Regions from separate parts of the Undibacterium sp. 5I2 genome, predicted to be linked through region 2. Evidence: predicted binding sites of a transcription regulator. Region 2 holds the regulator's gene; each other region holds the start of a gene.
What was found. The regulator sigma-54, encoded in region 2, starts transcription at its own class of promoters, with help from an activator protein. The targets are predictions, from matches to a motif close to TGGCANGNAANCTGCTTT.

Region 1 (6,660 bases), on a different contig from region 2:
ACCCACCGAAGCGACTCAAGCAGTTTTTGTTTGAGCGCCGTAGGAATCCCTGTCCTTTAGGGCGGCGAGGATGTCAATTGTTGCGGATGGCGCAGGTCGTGAAGCCGAACGGCAGGTAGGCTGGACAACGGCCGACCAAGCCGGTCAGCAGTGGGATGAGGCCGAGATAGCCCCAGGGCGTTTGCGGGCCGAAAAAGGCCAGGCTCAGTATGGCTGCGCCGAGCAGCAGACGGAGGATACGGTCGGCATTACCTACATTTTGTTTAAACATGGTGATTTCCTTGCTGTGTATGAAGCTGTATTACACCGCGGCGGCGGCAGGACCGTCTGTGACTAGCTCACAGATGGCGCAAAACAATGGTTTGCAGCAAGGCGCGGTCACAGATTTCTATTTGCTTATGCCCGAGGCGCAGCGCGCCCTGATGCTCAAATTCCTTGAGCATGCGCGAAACGACTTCGCGTGCCGAGCCCAATTCGACGGCGAGCTGTTGGTGCGTGGCCAATACGATGCCGGCAGTGTCTGGTGCCGCGAGTAAGTATCGGGCCAGTCTGACATCGATACGTTGCAGGGCGATTTCTTCTATGCGGGCGATCAGATTTCCTAGCCTTTGCGAGAAGGCGGCAAACACGAAACGACGGAAGGCCGGACTGTTGCTGAGTGCTTGTTCGAAGGCTGCCGCATCGAGCGTCAGCGCGTGCACCTGGGTTTCGGCAATAGCGCTGGCCGGATAGCATTCTTGGGCCATCAGACAGGAGGTGGTGATGCTGCAGGTTTCGCCGCCGTTGACACGATAGAGCACAATTTCACGGCCGTTTTCGGCCGTTTTTACTACCCGCACCGTTCCCGCCGTCACGACAAAGTAGCGCTCACAACGGTCGCCCGGACGAAACACGACGGTGCCGACCGGAAGCAGGATTTCCTGACATGCCGGCATCAAGGCGCGCCAGTCGGCTGGGCTCAGCATGGCATTGCTTGGTACAGCTTGGGCGCGGCGTAACGCGTGTTGCGTGGTGACAGGAGGGACGGCGACATCGGCTTGCTCGCTTGTATGCAGACAGAGAAGGCTTGATGATACGGCTTTCAGCATGACGGCGGTAGCTTTAGAACGTGCAGACATCGTTGGCGCAACGTTTCAATCGTGTTTCATATGTGTTTCAATGGATTTAAATTGCAACGCCATGTGAAACGTATACCGATTGTTTTGGGATAGGTTTTTCTTGCTAGCGGCGCTAAGTCGATGATTTTGTTGAGGAGTTTATATTTCTCTCACTGTTGGCATGGTGTTTGCGTTATGCCTGACAGTTCCTACCCTTTCCGGAGTGAAAAATGAGTCATTATTCAGCAGGCGCCGCTTTCCGCAAGGCGATCCAAGAAGAATCACCTTTGCAAGTGATCGGCGCGATCAATGCCAATCATGCCTTGCTGGCCAAGCGTGCCGGTTTCAAGGCGATTTACTTGTCCGGTGGCGGCGTTGCTGCCGGTTCCCTGGGTTTGCCTGATCTCGGTATTTCCAATCTCGACGATGTGCTCACCGATGTGCGCCGCATTACCGATGTCTGCGATTTACCGCTGCTAGTCGATGCCGATACCGGCTTCGGGGCGTCGGCTTTCAATGTTGCCCGTACTGTTAAGTCGATGATTAAATTCGGCGCGGCGGCCATCCATATCGAAGACCAGGTCGGTGCCAAGCGCTGCGGTCATCGTCCCGGTAAAGAAATCGTCACGCAGCAGGAAATGGTTGACCGTATCAAGGCGGCGGTGGATGCCCGTAGCGATCCCGATTTCGTGATCATGGCGCGTACCGATGCCTTGGCGGTGGAAGGCTTTGAGCGTGCGCTCGAACGTGCCCACGCCTATGTCGAAGCCGGTGCCGATATGGTGTTTCCGGAAGCGATCACGGAATTGCCTATGTATCAGCGTTTCGCTGCGCATTTGCGCGTGCCGATTCTGGCCAATATTACCGAATTCGGTGCTACACCTTTGTTCACGGTGGAAGAGTTGAAATCGGTCGACGTCGGTCTGGTGCTGTATCCCTTGTCGGCTTTCCGTGCCATGAATAAGGCAGCGGAAAATGTGTATGAAGCGATCCGTCGCGATGGTACACAGAAAAACGTCGTCGATACCATGCAAACGCGGATGGAACTCTACGAGCGCATCAATTACCACAGCTTCGAGCAAAAGCTCGACGCGCTGTTTGCTCAGCAAAAAAACAAATAAAACCATTCCTTACCATATCTGCGAGACATCGAGGAGCAAAAAATGACTGAAGCTACTACCCCATTCAAACCGAAAAAATCGGTGGCCTTGTCCGGTGTTACCGCCGGCAATACCGCTTTGTGCACGGTCGGCAAGACCGGCAATGATTTACATTATCGCGGCTACGATATTCTCGACATCGCCACCACGTGTGAATTCGAAGAAATCGCGCATTTGCTGGTGCATGGCAAATTGCCGACGCCGGCCGAACTGCTCGCTTATAAAGCCAAACTCAAAGCCCTGCGCGGTTTGCCAGCCAGTTTGAAGGCGGCCTTGGAATGTTTGCCGGCTTCGGCTCATCCTATGGATGTGATGCGCACCGGGGTGTCTGCACTCGGTTGCATGCTGCCGGAAAAAGATGATCATAATTTGCCGGGCGCGCGCGATATTGCCGATCAATTGATGGCGTCGTTCGGTTCCATGCTGCTGTACTGGTACCACTACAGCCACAATGGCCGCCGCATCGAAGTTGAAACCGGCGATGATTCCATCGGTGGCCACTTCTTGCATCTGTTGCACGGCATTGCGCCGTCTGCGCAATGGGTCAGCGCCATGCATACTTCCTTGATTTTGTACGCGGAACATGAATTCAATGCTTCGACCTTTGCCGGTCGCGTCATCGCCGGTACTGGTTCCGACATGCATTCGGCCGTGGCCGGTGCCATTGGTGCTTTGCGCGGTCCTAAGCATGGCGGTGCCAATGAAGTCGCTTTCGAAATTCAGAAACGTTACGATAATCCGGACGAAGCCGAAGCCGATATCAAAAAACGTGTGGAAAACAAAGAAGTGGTGATTGGTTTCGGCCATCCGGTGTATACCATTTCTGATCCGCGCAACAAGGTCATCAAAGATGTTGCCAAAGAATTGTCGCAACAGGCCGGTTCGACCAAGATGTACGATATCGCTGAACGGCTTGAAAGCGTGATGTGGGAAGCGAAAAAAATGTTCCCGAATCTCGATTGGTTCTCGGCGGTGTCGTATCACATGATGGGCGTGCCGACGGCGATGTTTACGCCCTTGTTCGTGATTGCCCGTACTTCCGGTTGGGCCGCCCATATCATCGAGCAACGCATCGATAACAAGATCATTCGTCCGAGTGCCAATTATGTTGGCCCGGAAGATCTCGCATTTGTGCCACTTAAAGACCGTCAATAAGCTGCGCGCCGACGCTGCCGCCGTGATTACTGCGGCGGCGCCGCTGCTGCTGTCTCTTAATTTTTCCCTGACTGAGCCATGAATACTGCAAATCGCAAAGCCCTACCCGGCACTAAACTCGATTACTACGATACCCGTGCCGCGGTCGACGCCATCACTCCTGGCGCCTATGACAAACTGCCCTACACCTCGCGTGTTTTGGCCGAAAATCTGGTGCGCCGCTGTGATCCGGCCACGCTGGAGGATTCGCTCAAACAATTTATCGAACGCAAGCGTGATCTCGATTTTCCTTGGTTTCCGGCACGCGTGGTGTGCCACGATATTCTGGGACAAACTGCGCTGGTCGATCTGGCCGGTTTGCGTGACGCGATTGCGGCGCAAGGCGGTGATCCGGCGCTGGTGAATCCGGTGGTGCCGACTCAATTAGTGGTCGATCACTCGCTGGCAGTCGAATGCGGCGGTTTTGATCCCAATGCCTTCGCTAAAAACCGCGCGATCGAAGATCGACGTAATGAAGATCGCTTCGATTTCATCAATTGGACTAAAAAAGCGTTTAAAAATGTCGATGTCATTCCACCTGGTAATGGCATTCTGCATCAGATTAATCTTGAGCGCATGTCGCCGGTGATCCAAGTGCAGGATGGCGTGGCCTATCCCGATACCTTGGTCGGTACTGACAGCCATACACCGATGGTCGATGCGCTCGGCGTCATCGCCATCGGCGTTGGCGGTCTGGAAGCCGAGAGCGTGATGCTGGGACGTGCCTCGTGGATGCGTCTGCCCGATATCATTGGGGTGGAACTGAGCGGCCGACCGCAGGAAGGCATCACCGCCACCGACATCGTGCTGGCGCTGACGGAATTTTTGCGCAAGCAAAAAGTGGTCTCGTCTTACCTCGAATTTTACGGTGACGGTGCCGCGCGTTTGACGCTCGGTGACCGCGCCACCATCGCCAATATGGCACCGGAATTCGGTGCTACCGCGGCGATGTTTTACATCGATGAACAAACCATCAAGTATTTGAAATTGACCGGTCGCGACGATGAACTGGTCAAGCTCGTCGAGTTGTATGCGAAAGAAACCGGCTTGTGGGCCGAGAGTTTGAAACATGCCGAATATGAACGCGTGCTGCATTTCGATTTGTCGTCGGTGGTAAGGACGATTGCCGGGCCATCGAATCCGCATAACCGTGTGCCGACTTCGGAATTGGCGGCGCGCGGTATCAGCGGCAAGGTCGAGAACGAAGCCGGTTTGATGCCGGATGGTGCGGTGATCATTGCCGCCATCACCAGTTGCACCAATACCAATAACCCCCGCAATATGATTGCCGCCGGTTTGATCGCCCGAAATGCCAATGCCCGTGGCTTGACGCGTAAGCCTTGGGTGAAGAGTTCCTTGGCACCCGGTTCGAAAACCGTCACCTTGTATTTGGAAGAAGCCGGTTTGATGAGCGAGCTCGAACAGCTGGGTTTCGGCGTGGTGGCGTATGCCTGTACTTCTTGCAATGGCATGAGCGGTGCGCTCGATCCGGTGATTGAGCAAGAAGTGATCGCGCGTGATTTGTATGCGACTGCGGTGTTGTCGGGTAACCGAAATTTCGATGGTCGGATTCACCCGTATGCGAAACAAGCATTTTTGGCTTCGCCGCCGCTGGTGGTGGCGTATGCGATTGCCGGCACAATACGCTTCGATATTGAAAAAGATGTGCTCGGCATCGATGCCGCCGGCTTGCCGGTGACGCTCAAGGATATTTGGCCCAGCGATGCGGAAATCGATGCGATTGTGGCTAGCAGTGTTAAACCTGAACAATTCCGCAAGGTGTACATTCCTATGTTCGCCAAACAAGCCGATGATGGCAGCAGCGTCAGCCCGCTTTACGACTGGCGTCCAGCAACCACCTACATCCGCCGGCCACCGTACTGGGAAGGTGCACTGGCAGGGGAACGCACGATGAAGGGCATGCGTGCGCTGGCGGTATTGGGTGACAATATCACGACCGATCATTTGTCACCGTCGAACGCGATCATGCTCGACAGTGCGGCCGGTGCGTATTTGGCAAAAATGGGTTTGCCGGAAGAAGATTTCAATTCCTATGCCACTCACCGCGGCGATCATTTAACCGCGCAACGTGCCACTTTCGCCAATCCAACTTTAAAAAATGAAATGGTGCAGGAAAACGGTCAAGTCAAGGCCGGGTCGCTGACGCGGATTGAACCGGAAGGAAAAATTTCGCGTATGTGGGAAGCGATAGAAATTTACATGGAGCGCAAGCAGCCGCTGATCATCATCGCCGGCGCCGATTATGGGCAAGGTTCTTCGCGTGATTGGGCCGCTAAAGGCGTGCGTTTGGCCGGGGTGGAAGCGATTGCCGCCGAAGGTTTTGAGCGTATTCATCGGACTAACTTGGTCGGTATGGGCGTGCTGCCTTTGGAATTTTTCCCTGGTGTGAATCGTCTTACGCTCGCGCTCGATGGCAGTGAAACCTATGATGTCAGCGGTGTGCGCAGTCCGCGCGCGACGCTGAGCTTGCTGATTCATCGCAAAAATGGTGAGCGCCTCGAAGTGCCGATGTTGTGTCGTCTCGATACCGCTGAAGAAGTTTCGATTTACGAAGCTGGCGGCGTGTTGCAACGCTTCGCGCAGGATTTCCTCGAATCGAGCAAAGCGGCGTAAAAGTTGTTTGAGTTACTTGTTGTTCCGGGCGCGCCGGTTCCGGCGCGCCCCTTTTTTCTTCGGAGTGCTAGACATGGCCCATCTTCCTCAAATTAAAATTCCTGCCACGTATATGCGTGGTGGTACCAGTAAAGGCGTGTTCTTCCGTCTGCAAGATTTACCCGTGGCCGCGCAAGTGCCCGGTGCGGCGCGCGATGCTTTGTTATTGCGCGTGATCGGTAGTCCTGATCCTTATGGTAAGCAGATCGACGGCATGGGTGGTGCCAGTTCGAGTACCAGCAAGAGCGTGATTCTGGCGACCAGCACGCGGCCCGAGCACGATGTTGATTACTTGTTTGGCCAAGTGGCGATCGACCAGGCATTTGTCGATTGGAGCGGGAATTGCGGTAATTTATCGGCGGCAGTCGGCTCGTTTGCCATTGCCAGCGGCTTGGTGGCGTTGGAGCGCGTGCTGGGCGTCGGCATACAGAGTGGCATGGCGAGGGTACGTATTTGGCAAGCCAACATCGGCAAAACCATCATCGCCCATGTGCCGGTTACTGATGGGCTAGTGCAGGAAACGGGCGACTTCGAAC
Region 2 (6,660 bases):
CTATGGCAAAGCGGTGGTGGCGACTTCCAATGATCGCGACGCCGCCGGTCTGATGGGCATCAACACCAGCATGGTGATTACCTTTTCTTACGCCTTGTCATCTGCCACGGCGGCCTTCGCCGGTGTGCTGGTTGCACCCTTGACCTTGACCGGCGCCACCATGGGCTCGGCGCTGGGTTTGAAAGCCTTTGCCGTAGCGATTATCGGTGGTTTGACTTCCGGTATGGGTGCGATCGTCGGTGGTTTGATACTCGGCGTGGCAGAAACCTTGACGGGTTTTTATATTTCCACCGGCTACAAAGAAGTACCGGGCCTGGTGTTGCTGTTGCTGGTTTTGGCCTTCAAGCCGGCCGGATTATTCGGCAAAGCCGCGATCAAAAAGGTCTAGGAGACAGACAATGAATATCAAGACTATGGCAGCATCGCTGCTCGGTATTGCGGCACTCGGTTTGTTCCCGGTGTTCATGCACAACCCGTATTATTTGCATCTGGCAGAAACCATCCTGATTTATGCCATCTTATTGTTTGGCCTCGACATCGTGGTTGGTTACACTGGTCAAGTCTCGCTCGGCCATGCCGGCTTGTTCGGCATCGGTTCGTACACCACCGGCGTGCTGTATTTTAAACTCGGTATGCCGATACTGCTGGCGCTGCCGGCCAGTATAGGCGTCACTGCCGTGTTCGGTGCGCTGTTGGCACTGCCAGCATTGCGCGTGACTGGGCCGTATCTGGCGATGGTCACGCTGGCCTTCGGTACCATCATTCAAATCCTGATCAATGAGATGAGTTTTCTCACCGAGGGGCCGATGGGACTGAAAGTCGCCAAGCCAATTTTGTTCGGACAAAAATTATCCGAAGTCGGCAATTACTATTTGGTCGCGGTGATGATGGTGTTGGCGACGGTGTTGGTCCATCGTATCTTACGCTCGCATCTGGGACGAGCATTTCAAGCGCTGCGCGACAGTCCTATCGCCTCCGACTGCATGGGCGTGTCGGTGTATCGTTACAAGGTTTACGCCTTCGTGATCAGCGCCGCCTTGGCTGGTTTGGCCGGTAGTTTGTATGCCTATTCAGAAGAGTATATTTCACCGAACACGTACAACTTTGAATTGACCATACTGTTCCTCTTGGCGGTCATCATGGGCGGGCGGAAAAGCCGTATCGGTTCGCTGCTCGGTGCCTTCATTGTGGTGATGCTGCCTTCGCTGTTGGCCGATATCGAACTGTTCCGTCAGATCGCGACGGTGGCTGCCGTAGTCGGCGTACTCGGGGCTGCTTTCACCCTGTTTAAAGGACGCAAGACCGTGCGTGAATTGGCCGTACCAGTAGTGGCAACGGTGGGGATGGCGATCTTTTCTTACAAGCTCGAAAATATCACTGACTGGCGGCTGACGATTTTCGGTTTGATGACTTTGTTTGTCGTGTATTACCTGCAGGATGGTATCGTCGGTTTCGTCAATGCCTTATTCGGCAAGGGCCCGCGCCATTTAGTGGCCAATACTGCACAATTGGCGGTGAGTGATGAATTGGCGATAGCCAAAGCCAATGGCGAGCGCGTCGGTATTTTACTCAGCGGCCGACAAATTCTGATGCAGTTCGGTGGTTTGAAAGCCTTGAATCAGGTCGATCTGCAAATCGCCAAAGGCACCGTGCATGGCTTGATCGGTCCTAACGGTTCCGGTAAAAGCACGATGATGAATGTACTCACCGGCATCTACAAACCGACCGATGGCGTGGTCGAATTTGCCGGCAAACTGATTTCGGGCATGACGCCGTCGGCGATTGCTTTGGGTGGGGTGGCACGTACTTTTCAGAATGTGCAACTGTTCGGTGAGATGACGGCGATAGAAAACGTCTTGGTTGGTTTGCACAGTACCTTCCGCAGTCATGTCGGTGATGTCATGCTGCATACGCCGCGCTATCGCCGTGAAGAGCAGGCGGCACGGGCGCGGGCAGCGAGTATTTTGCAGTTTGTCGGTTTGTCCGATTTAGCCAATGAAGAGGCACGCAATTTACCATATGGTAAACAACGCTTGCTGGAAATCGGCCGTGCGCTCGGTCTCAATCCACAATTATTGTTGCTCGATGAACCGGCGGCTGGCTTGACCGCACCCGATATCAAAGAGCTCATCGCTATCATTCGCAAAATTCGCGACCACGGTGTGACGATCATTCTGATCGAACATCATATGGATGTGGTGATGTCGATCTGCGACACCGTGACGGTGCTCGATTTTGGTCAGAAAATTTGCGAAGGAAAGCCGGCCGATGTGCAGGCCGACCCGAAAGTCATCGAGGCTTATCTCGGCGGCAGTGTCAGCGACGATCTCGCTGCGGCCACCAACGCGGCCAGCGCCTAAGGAGAACAGTATGCTGAGTATTTCAAATTTACACGCGGCCTACGGCAAGGTGCAAGTATTGCATGGCATTTCCATCGAAGTCCCGAAGGGCAAAGTGGTGACCTTGATCGGCTCTAACGGTGCCGGAAAAACCACCACCATGCGCGCCATTTCGGGCATGTTGAAACCGAAAGAGGGCACCGTGCGTTTGGCCGGTAACGATATTACCGGGCTCGATTCACATCGTATCGCACGTGCCGGTTTGGCCCATTCGCCGGAAGGCCGGCGGGTGTTTTCGACCATGAGCGTGACCGATAATTTATTATTGGGAGCGTTTCCGCGCTTTACCAATGCGCGCACCCGCGGCGATATCGACAGCGATTTGCAAAAAGCGATGGAGTTGTTTCCCCGTTTGCGCGAGCGGCGCAATCAATTGGCCGGCACCTTGTCGGGCGGCGAACAGCAAATGCTGGCGATGGCGCGCGCAGTGATGCTCAACCCCGAAGTGATTTTGCTCGATGAACCGTCGATGGGCTTGGCACCGATCTTGGTCGATGAAGTGTTTCGCATCATTTCTCGGCTCAAGAAGGAAGGCATCACCATGCTGCTGGTCGAGCAGTTCGCCGCTGCCGCCTTGGCGGTGGCTGACTACGGTTATGTGCTGGAAAACGGTCGCATCTCGGTACATGGGCCGGCGGCCAAGTTACAGAATGATCCGGCGGTACAAGCCGCGTATCTCGGTGGCGGTGCTGCGCACTGAGTTATCAGGATAGAAAAAGGGGCAGCTGCAGCTGCCCTTTTTTTAATCAATCGTCAACCGCGCAACTCGCGCAGCGGATGTGCATAGTCGGGCCACGCCGGCGCAAAAAAATCCTGCACCATGGCCTTGCTGACCTCGCTCAGTTGTGCCGGTCGCCATTGCGGCGCATGGTCTTTTTCCACCACCAACGCGCGTATCCCTTCGAGTACTTCGCCATGCGTGAAACAGTGGCGCACCATGCCGCGTTCCATGCGCAAGCAATCGGATACCGTCATGCCGGCGCTGCGGCGCAGTTGTTCGCGCGTCACGCACATCAGCAGCGGCGAACGTTTGGCCATATTGGCGGCGGTTTTTTGTGCGAATTCGGCGACGTCAGCGCTCAGTGTCGTAACGATGTCTGGCACGCTGGCTGCGCTGAAATGCCTATCGATCAGCGCCCGTTCACGCGCCAACATGCTCGCCTCTGGCCGCGCTTGTTGCGCGAATGGCGCGGCAAATTCACGTATGGCTGCGCGCAGATCGAGCGCATCGCTGTGCGCCAGCAACTCGAACAGTGCTGGCAATTCGGCGGTTGGGACGAAGACATCGGCCAGGTCGGCATACAGGGCATCGGCGGCAGTGATGATGTCGCCGGACAGGCCAAGGTAAGTACCGATTTGACCGGGGCAACGCGACAGGAAATAGCCACCGCCGACATCGGGGAATAAACCGATATTTACTTCCGGCATAGCCATCTTGGTGCGCTCGGTGACGATGCGCAGGCGGCATGCCGGGCCGGCTTGAGCAACACCCATGCCGCCACCCATGACCACGCCATTCATGATGGCGATGTAGGGCTTAGGGTAGAAATGAATCAAATGATTGAGCGCGTATTCTTCGCTGAAAAAATCTTCCAAGAGGGCGCTGCCGCCGACCGGGCCGACGCTGCCGACTTCATAAAAAAAGCGGATGTCACCACCAGCACAGAAGGCTTTCTCTGCGCTGCTGTGGATGACTACGGCGCGAATGCTGGTATCCTCACGCCAGGCCAGCAACTGTGCGCTGAGGGTGCGGACCATTTCCAGTGAGAGCGAATTGAGCGCGGCCGGACGGTCCATGCAAAGGTAGGCAATCTGATTGTTGACCGAGGTGAGAATGTGTTCGCTCATGATATGACCGCTCAAAGGGAAAAGTGTATTTTAGCCGGTGTCCCGGGCTGGTGGCATGCAGATGAAAAAAGGACGCTGAGGCGTCCTTTTTACTTTCACAGAGTAAGAGTCAGATCAATTACGCCGACGCGGGATCAGGCATATGCTTGATCGCTTCATGTGGGTGTTCCTGAATCTTATCTTTGTGTTTGATGACTTGCCGATCGAGCTTGTCGATGAGGGCATCGATGGCTGCGTACAAGTCATGTGCCAGGCTTTCAACGTGGATGTCTTTACCGCTGATGTGCAGATTAATATCGGCCTTATGGCACTTCTCTTTTTCGCGGAGCTTATCGACAGTCAGAATGACAGCGATATCAATAACTTGATCAAAATGTCGCCGGACACGCTCAAGTTTGGTATGTACGTATTCACGAATTGCAGGAGTTACTTCGACGTGATGTCCACTGATGGTGAGATTCATACTACGCTCCTATGATGATGGTACTTGCTAGGGTGATCTATCTTCAGCTCATTGAAAAGATGCGTTCGAGCTAAATTATATATAGCAATGTAAAACGTGATTTCAAGGTCTGTTTAAAAACATTTACGCATACTGACCGGGGGGATTTTCAGAGCTTCACGGTATTTTGCAACGGTACGCCGAGCAATCACCATACCCTGTTCACCCAGCATGTCTGCGATTTTACTGTCAGAGAGTGGGCTTTTCTGGTCTTCTGCTCCTATCAATTGCTTGATGAGTGCGCGGATCGCGGTGGATGAAGCTTCGCCGCCGGTTTCCGTCGCTACATGACTGCCGAAAAAATACTTCAACTCAAACATACCATGCGGGGTGAGCATGTATTTTTGCGTTGTTACACGAGAAATAGTGCTCTCGTGTAGACCTAGTGTATCAGCTATTTCGCGCAACACAAGGGGTCGCATGGCAACGGCACCGTGGGTGAAAAAGTTCCGTTGTCTTTCCACTATCGCTTGGGCGACACGCAAAATTGTTTCGAAACGTTGACGCATATTTTTGATCAACCAACGTGCTTCTTGCAACTGCGGTGCCATACAGGTATCACCGCGATTTTGGCGCATGATATTGGCATACATATTGTTCACCCGCAGCTTGGGCATCACGTCTTGATTGAGTAAAACTTGCCAGCCATTGGCTGATTTTTTGACGATCACGTCCGGTGCCACATAGTCGGAACTGTTGAGCGCAAAGCTGCTGCCTGGACGTGGTTGGCACATGCGGATCACGGTTTGCGCTTCGCGTAAGTCTTCATCATCGCAATCGAAGATTTTTTTGAGTTTGCCGAAATCGCGCTGGGCGAACAGCGGCAGTTGTGTTTCTATAATTGCCAGCGCCAGTCGCCGCGTGACGAAGGCGATCTGCGGCAAGCGTTTGATTTGCAGGGCCAAACATTCGGCCACGTGACGCGCACCGACGCCGGGTGGATCGAAGCTCTGCACCATACATAATGCAAATGACAACTCTTCGGCTTCGACGCATAATTCCAGCGGCAAGCTGGCATGAATTTCATCGAGCGTCTCAGTCAGGTAGCCATGATCATCGATGGCATCGATGATCAATTCGACCAAGGCCAAGTCGCGCGGAATACGCAAGCTCAGACGCATTTGTTCGAGCAAGTGTTCGCGCAGGCTGATATGACTGGCTTCGAGTTGACGAAAGCCTTCATCGTCATCATCGTTGCGCTGGCCGGGTGCGACATCGCTCCAGTCATCTTGAGCGGCACTGACGCTGTCATTGATCGGCACCTCGATCTCGGCCACTGCTTCTGTGCTGGCACTGGCGGCTTCCTGCGGCAACGCTGTTTCCATGCCGGCATCAGGCGTGCTGCTGGCGCTGTTGATGGCACCGTCGGCCAACAAACGCACGGCGTGCTCGAGCGGGTCGTCGACGCGCTCGAGCAGTGGATTCTCGAGCAGCAGATTTTCCAGTTCCTGATGCAGCTCCAAGGTTGACAATTGCAGCAAGCGTATCGATTGCTGTAATTGTGGTGTCAATGCCAAGTGCTGGGAGGTACGAAGTTGCAGGCTTTGTTTCATGATTCTTCCCGTCACATGCGGAAATGTTCTCCCAAATAAACCCGACGCACTGACTCATTTTGGATGATGTCGTCCGGTTTGCCGCTGGCCAGCACGGCACCTTGGTTGATGATGTAGGCGTGGTCACAAATGCCCAGAGTTTCACGCACATTGTGATCGGTGATCAAGACGCCGATGCCGCGCTCTTTGAGAAAGCCGACGATGCGCTGAATTTCGATGACAGCAATCGGATCGACACCGGCGAACGGTTCATCGAGCAGCACGAAACGTGGGTTGGTCGCCAGCGCCCGGGCGATTTCTACGCGTCGCCGTTCGCCGCCCGACAGCGCCATGGCTTGGCTATCGCGAATTTGTTCAA
Region 3 (6,660 bases), on a different contig from region 2:
GGGTAAATCGCCGCTGCCGCCACCAGCGCGGCTTCATCGGCATTCGCGCGCGGCAGTATCAAGGCGGCCGCCGCACCACTGCCGCGCCAAATCGCACTCGTCATTGCCAGCGCCCCGCGGATCGGCCGCAGCGCGCCGGAGAGCGATAATTCACCGGCAAATTCGTAGCGCGCCAAGCCGCCGGCCGGAATTTGTTCGGAAGCGGCCAAAATGCCGAGCGCAATAGGGAGGTCGAAGCGGCCCGATTCTTTGGGTAAATCGGCCGGGGCCAAATTAACCGTGATGCGCTTGGCGGGAAAATCGAAACGCGCCGTCTGCAGCGCCGCTCGGACACGGTCTTTGGCTTCCTTGACTTCGGTCTCGGGCAGTCCGACGATGGTAAACGCCGGGATACCGTTGGCCAGATGCACCTCCACCGTTACCTGTGGGGCATCAATACCATGCAGAGCGCGACTTTTGAGTACCGCGAGCGACATGGCTGAATCACTCAGCTAAGCGCGGCCGGGCTTTCCAGAGCGGCCACGCGTGCTTCGAGCGCTTCGAGGCGAGCGCGGGTGCGCGCTAACACTTGCGCCTGGATATCAAATTCTTCCCGGGTGACCAAGTCGAGCTTGGAAAAACCTTGCGACATCAGAGCTTTGACGTTTTTCTCAATGTCCTTTGCCGGCGAATTTTCCAGCGCTTCGCTGAATTTGGCGTGTATATCGCCAAAGAAATTTTGCTTATTCATGGCATTCCATTAAATTATGTTGTATTTTTAACTTCGCACCAGTTATGTGCGAAAAATTGTGTTGCGCGATCTGGATCTCACTACACGCTTTAACTTGGTGCAAAACGGCGGTATTCAAGCGCTTGATTGACGGTTCACCGCGCCCAAGCGGAAATGATAACGCAAACCGGCGACGCTGCCCACCTTCATTCCCAAATGGCTGGCGAGCCATCGTCATGGGCAAACAGGGAGGCGGTTGTTTTAAATCAAACAAGCAGACCTTACTAGGGATGCAACATTGCAGGATGCGGCAGCAGGCTGGCACGACTCCTGCTAATACGAAGCTAACAGATGGTTTTTATTTAGGGTTCATTTCCCATATCGCTGCGGATGATCTTCCAGCGCTGTGATCAGGTTGTCGATGAAGTGGGTTCGATTCTTTGCATATTTATAATTTCTTTACAAAAACATTAGGGGAAACGCAATGAAACAATTAATACTCGCCGCCGCAGTTGCTGCAACATTGTTCAGTGGTTTGGTACAGGCAGAAGAAGCCGCCAAGCCTGATAACGAAGTGACTTTCAATGCTGGTTTGGCCAGTGAATACCGTTACCGTGGTATTGCCCAAACGCGTTTTGACCCTGCCCTGCAAGGTGGTGCCGATTACACTCACAATCCTAGCGGCTTTTACGCCGGTACCTGGTTGTCGACCATCAAATGGACCAAAGATGCCGGCGGTAGCGGCGACGTCGAAGTTGATCTGTATGCCGGTAAACGTGGCGAAATCGTTAAAGATGTCAGCTATGACGTCGGCGTGTTGACCTATGTGTATCCATCGAATGGTTTGGGTAATGTTGCCGGTTTCGCTAATGCCAACACCACGGAAATCTACGGCCAGCTTGGCTATGGTCCGGTGTATGCCAAGTATTCGAGCTCGGTCACGAATTTGTTCGGCACACCGGACAGCAAAAACAGCGGCTACCTTGATCTTGGTGCCAACATCGAATTGCCTGATACCTATACTTTGAATCTGCATCTTGGTCGTCAAATGATCAAGAACAGCTCGGCGTTTTCTTACAATGACTGGAAAGTTGGCGTGACCAAGGAATTCTTCGGCGTCGCTTTCAGCTTGGCCGCTCTTGGTACGAATGCCGATAAAAACCTGTACAAGACACCGGCCGGTAAATTCACCGGCAAAACCAGCTTAGTGCTGACTGCTGTTAAAACTTTCTGAGCGATCGAGGATAAGATGAAACTCATTACCGCCATTATCAAACCGTTCAAACTCGACGAGGTGCGTGAAGCCTTGTCCGAAATGGGCGTACAAGGGATCACTGTCACCGAAGTCAAAGGCTTCGGTCGTCAGAAAGGTCACACTGAGTTGTATCGCGGCGCCGAATACGTGGTCGATTTTTTGCCGAAAACAAAAATTGAAGCGGCGGTTGATGACTCCATCGTTGATCGTGCCATTGAGGCGATCGAAACAGCAGCGCGTACTGGCAAAATCGGCGACGGCAAAATTTTCGTCTACGACTTGCAACAGGTAGTGCGCATACGTACCGGTGAAACTGGCAACGACGCACTCTGATCCGCACACTAGGGAATTCACAATGAAAAATATTTTCAAACACATGCTGGCGGCGGGTGCGATGTTCGCAGCCTTGGGCATGAGCGCGCAAGTTCAGGCTGACGATACCGCACCGAAGGCCGATGCGGTTGCCGCATCGGTGACGGCGGTCAGCGCAGCGGCAGCACCGGCCGTGGCCGTGGCAGCTGCGCCGGCTTCGAGTGCAGTTGCACCAGCCGCACCGGCTGCTGTGGTCGACGCCGTAGCGGCCTCGGCAGTGGTGGCACCGGTGGCGAATAAGGGCGATACCGCCTGGATGTTGGTTTCGACCCTGCTCGTCATCCTGATGACGATCCCTGGTCTGGCCTTGTTCTACGGTGGTTTGGTACGCTCCAAAAATATGTTATCCATCCTCATGCAGGTGTTCATGATTTTTGCGGTCATCATCGTGCTCTGGTGTCTGTACGGCTATTCCTTGGCCTTCACCGAAGGGAATGCCTTCATCGGTTCGTTTGACCGTGTGTTTCTTAACGGTATATGGGATCCGGCCAAGGCGACCTTCAGCACTGCGGCAACTTTCAGCAAAGGCGTGGTCATTCCTGAGTTCGTCTATGTGGTGTTCCAAGCGACATTTGCGGCCATCACTTGCGGTTTGATTATCGGTGCCTTCGCTGAACGTGCCAAGTTCACTGCAGTGTTGTTGTTCGTGGTCTTGTGGTTCACCTTCAGCTACTTGCCGATCGCCCATATGGTCTGGTTCTGGACTGGCCCTGATGCAATCAAAGATGCGGCATCGGCAGCGACGGAGTTGGTCAAAGGCGGCTTCCTGCAACAAAAAGGCGCACTCGATTTCGCCGGTGGTACGGTCGTGCATATCAATGCCGCCGTGGCTGGTTTGGTCGGCGCGATCATGATAGGCAAACGTATCGGTTACGGTAAAGAAGCCATGGCACCACACTCGTTGACGATGACGATGATCGGTGCATCCTTGTTGTGGGTAGGTTGGTTCGGTTTCAATGCCGGTTCGGCACTCGAAGCCGGTGACATCGCTGCTTTGGCCTTCGTGAATACTTTGCTCGCTACCGCTGCTGCAACCGTATCGTGGGTGTTTGGTGAGTGGATGTCGAAAGGCAAGCCATCGATGTTGGGCGGTGCTTCCGGCGCGGTTGCCGGTCTGGTCGCCATCACACCGGCTTGCGGTTATGTCGGTCCTATGGGTGCCTTGATCATGGGCTTGTTGGTCGGTATCGTTTGCCTGTGGGGCGTGAATGGTCTCAAACGCTTGATCGGTGCCGATGATTCGCTCGATGTCTTCGGTGTACATGGCGTCGGCGGTATCTTCGGTGCCTTGTTGACTGGTGTGTTTGCTTCCCCGGCACTCGGTGGTCAAGGCATCATGGATTATGTCGCTAACAAAATGTCGGCTGATCCGTATTCGATCTTTGAACAAGTCAAGATTCAAGCAACAGCGGTTGGTACCACGGTGATCTGGTCAGCCATTGTTTCTGTGATCGCCTTTAAGCTCGTCGATGTCTTGGTCGGCTTGCGTGTACCGGAAGATGAAGAGCGCGAAGGCCTCGACATCACCAGCCACGGTGAATCGGCCTATCATTCTTGATCAAAAATCTGACTAGGGTTTGAAACCTCGGCCTTCAGGCCGGTGAGCGACGAAGGAGCGACGCGATGGGAGGGGATACAAACCCCTTCCAGAGTCTTTTCCATCGTCGCTTGCGACGATCCATTAAGTTGTTCGCTAAAGAATTGCAAGAGTAAGTCTCGTATCCTCAGTGGGTGAATAGAGCGCATTCCACTGATTTATAAGCGGTTTGGTCATATGACCAAACCGCTTTTTTTTATCTTCGTCAGATTTTTCCGTGGCCGTGCTCAATTCCACTGCAATTAAATCTACGCTTCTCACGCAAAAAAAACAGGCGCTGGCCGGTTCCCCCGACAGCGCCTGTTTATCTGTACAGCGTAGTTTATTTTGCGGCGGCTGGGGCAGCGTCAGCGGCAGGACGGAGATACAACCACAAGCGCGCCAGATCGCTGGCACCGTCGCCGGCTTGTAAGCTGCTGAAGCTGTCGCTGGCTTTGGCACGGTCACCAACTTGCAGATAGGCAATGCCTAAATGTAATTTCGCTTCATTGAGCGATTTCAATCCGCCTTTGGCGATGCCTTGCTCGATCAGCGCTATGCCTTTTTCTGCTTGGCCGTTGATGACGTAGTTGTAGCCGATATTGACCAAGCCAGTGCCGACTTTGGCAGTTTTCGCCGCGGCTTCGCCGGAATCGAGACTCTTGGCATCGTCAGCCGCTTGTTTGTATACGCGGTCGCGCAATTGCTTGTGCTTGGCTGCTTCTTTGCCGCTACCGAGCAGGTTGGCGGCATAACCGGCATCGACCGTGGTTTTGGCTTCGGCGGGCAAACCGGCCAACATGGCCAATTCACTCATTTCGACATATTGTGCGCCATCATCGAGGTTGTTGGTCTTGAGCAGCAGACGATAGAGATCGAGACGCAAACGATCGGCAAAGCCGGCTTGGCGTTCTACTCGGTACAACAAGTCGCCCCAGTATTCGCGGCTAGGATGGTGTTGGACCATGAGGTCGAGCACTTCCGTGTAGCCGGCATCATTTTTTTCATGTTGATAGCAGCTTGCCAGCAGGCGCAGGTTTTCTTCCGTCGGTGCGCGTTTGGCTTGTTGATCGCCACTGATGATGGCTTTGATGGTCGTAATTGCGTTCGGGTAATCGGCGCTCAGATAGTAGGCGCGGGCCAATAATTTCTGCATCGATTCGCTTTGGCTATCCAAGGCCAGATAGCGCTTGCTCCAAGTGATCGCCTCGGGGTATTTTTTTTCATTGTAAAAAGTGCCGGCCAAAACATCAATGAATTGTAATTTTTCACTGGGTTTGAGGAAGTCGGTGGTAAGCATGGCTTCGACCGATTGTGCCAACATAGCGGTGTCGTTGGTGCCGGCAGCCAGCACGGTGTGCATACGGTCGATGATGAAGAGTTCGTACGGTGTCTTTTTATCTAAGGCATTGAGGGCGTTGATTTTCTCTAATGCCAGCGGGTATTGTTTCTTTTCCAGTAAATCCTGGATTTCTGCCAGTGGCTTACCCATCTCGGCGCGCACGCTCATTTGTTTGCTCTGGTCAGTGGCTTCTGCGGCTTGCGTCAGTCCGATCGACAGCGGGGAGAAACCTGTACCCAGGGCAGAAAACATCATTGCGGCGAACAGGAAAGAAATTTTTTTCATCAGCGTATCCGGTAAGAAAATGAAGGTGGCAACACCGCTTCGGCAGCGATGGCAAGCGTGTCAGTGTGGCCGCAGCCCACATTATAACTGAGCCGCTGCTGCACTCACCAGTTACAGCCGGTGTCGATCACGCTGGCTGCGGCCAGCGGAATGATGGCGAGGATGCCGAGCCCGGAATAGGCGTGCAGACAATCCTTGCGCTCGGCTTTGCGCGTGCCGTCTTGTAAACGCTGTTCCAGCGTCGTGTGTTGTGCATTGGCGGCAGCCGCTAGCGCCGCCGGGCTTAAACGGTTTTGTTTATCGTAGGCTAAGGCGCTGCGCTTGAGTGCGTTGAGGTCTAAGCTGGCCGGCTCGGTAGTTGCCGTGGTCGTGGCTGGTTCAATGAGGGTCATGGCGGCTGCCGGTGCGCTGGCAGACTGGCGCGGTGGTGGCCGGTTACCGGGCCGGTCGCGCGCTGGCGACTTTGGTGCTGGCGCGATGCTTTGTTGCCGCGTTTCAATGGCGACACTCAAGATAGTCAGATACGCGCTGTCAGCTACCTGCGATATCCGCTGGCCGCTGTCGCGCAGTAGCAACCAAAGCCCGAGATGGAGCAGCACGGCCGCTGCCAATATGGCCGTATTTACGAGCGTATTATGGGCTGACCGAGTGGGCGGAGAGGGCATCATGCTGGGCGCCGGTCGTAACGATCTCAATAAGACCAGTGACAGGCGACAAAGTTCCTTACTCGGCCGGCTGGACCAAGACCCAGGGGTTGACGACCACGCTCCAGACCTGACAGTCTTGTTCCAGCCATTGCTGGGCTTGGGCATCGCTGACTTTGGCGAGCTGGCCGACGGCGAGCAAGCCGGCGATGGCCGCGCTATCGTCACGCGTCATGAGCAGGGCTACCGCGACCAAGTCGAGGCCGGGCGCGAGCGCGATCACGCTGCCACTGGCAAATTGTTTGAGCAAGTCGCGCCAAGGGCAGCGTGCGGTTTCGCCATTGATTTTGGCGTGCAAAAGATGGGTGTCGGGCATGGCAGTGGCGCTGATATTGTGGGTGGTTTTCATCGGATTGCAGAGTGTAAGCTTATTGACGGCAAAACACTACCTGCTGCCGCATGCCGGTGCTGTAAGTC

Region 1: prpB (methylisocitrate lyase) is a predicted target of sigma-54. The motif match lies at 1,275-1,292, and genes of this name have one in related genera.
Region 3: QN359_RS16215 (TorF family putative porin) is a predicted target of sigma-54. The motif match lies at 1,029-1,046, and genes of this name have one in related genera.

Annotation. Positions count from the first base shown of each region.
Region 1 is NZ_JASJVS010000037.1:1-6,660, forward strand. Features, by position in the region: gene QN359_RS13135 (DUF2892 domain-containing protein) at 74-271, opposite strand; gene QN359_RS13140 (Crp/Fnr family transcriptional regulator) at 339-1,118, opposite strand; gene prpB (methylisocitrate lyase) at 1,328-2,218, shown strand; gene prpC (2-methylcitrate synthase) at 2,261-3,412, shown strand; gene acnD (Fe/S-dependent 2-methylisocitrate dehydratase AcnD) at 3,491-6,085, shown strand; gene prpF (2-methylaconitate cis-trans isomerase PrpF) at 6,159-6,660, shown strand, end outside.
Region 2 is NZ_JASJVS010000078.1:2,860-9,519, forward strand. Features, by position in the region: gene QN359_RS18030 (branched-chain amino acid ABC transporter permease) at 1-388, shown strand, start outside; gene QN359_RS18035 (branched-chain amino acid ABC transporter ATP-binding protein/permease) at 399-2,360, shown strand; gene QN359_RS18040 (ABC transporter ATP-binding protein) at 2,371-3,099, shown strand; gene QN359_RS18045 (enoyl-CoA hydratase/isomerase family protein) at 3,153-4,247, opposite strand; gene hpf (ribosome hibernation-promoting factor, HPF/YfiA family) at 4,366-4,710, opposite strand; gene QN359_RS18055 (RNA polymerase factor sigma-54) at 4,824-6,302, opposite strand; gene lptB (LPS export ABC transporter ATP-binding protein) at 6,314-6,660, opposite strand, start outside.
Region 3 is NZ_JASJVS010000056.1:8,575-15,234, forward strand. Features, by position in the region: gene QN359_RS16205 (YifB family Mg chelatase-like AAA ATPase) at 1-476, opposite strand, end outside; gene QN359_RS16210 (accessory factor UbiK family protein) at 488-730, opposite strand; gene QN359_RS16215 (TorF family putative porin) at 1,194-1,943, shown strand; gene QN359_RS16220 (P-II family nitrogen regulator) at 1,959-2,297, shown strand; gene QN359_RS16225 (ammonium transporter) at 2,320-3,894, shown strand; gene QN359_RS16230 (hypothetical protein) at 4,256-5,539, opposite strand; gene QN359_RS16235 (hypothetical protein) at 5,644-6,207, opposite strand; gene QN359_RS16240 (DUF2288 domain-containing protein) at 6,263-6,592, opposite strand.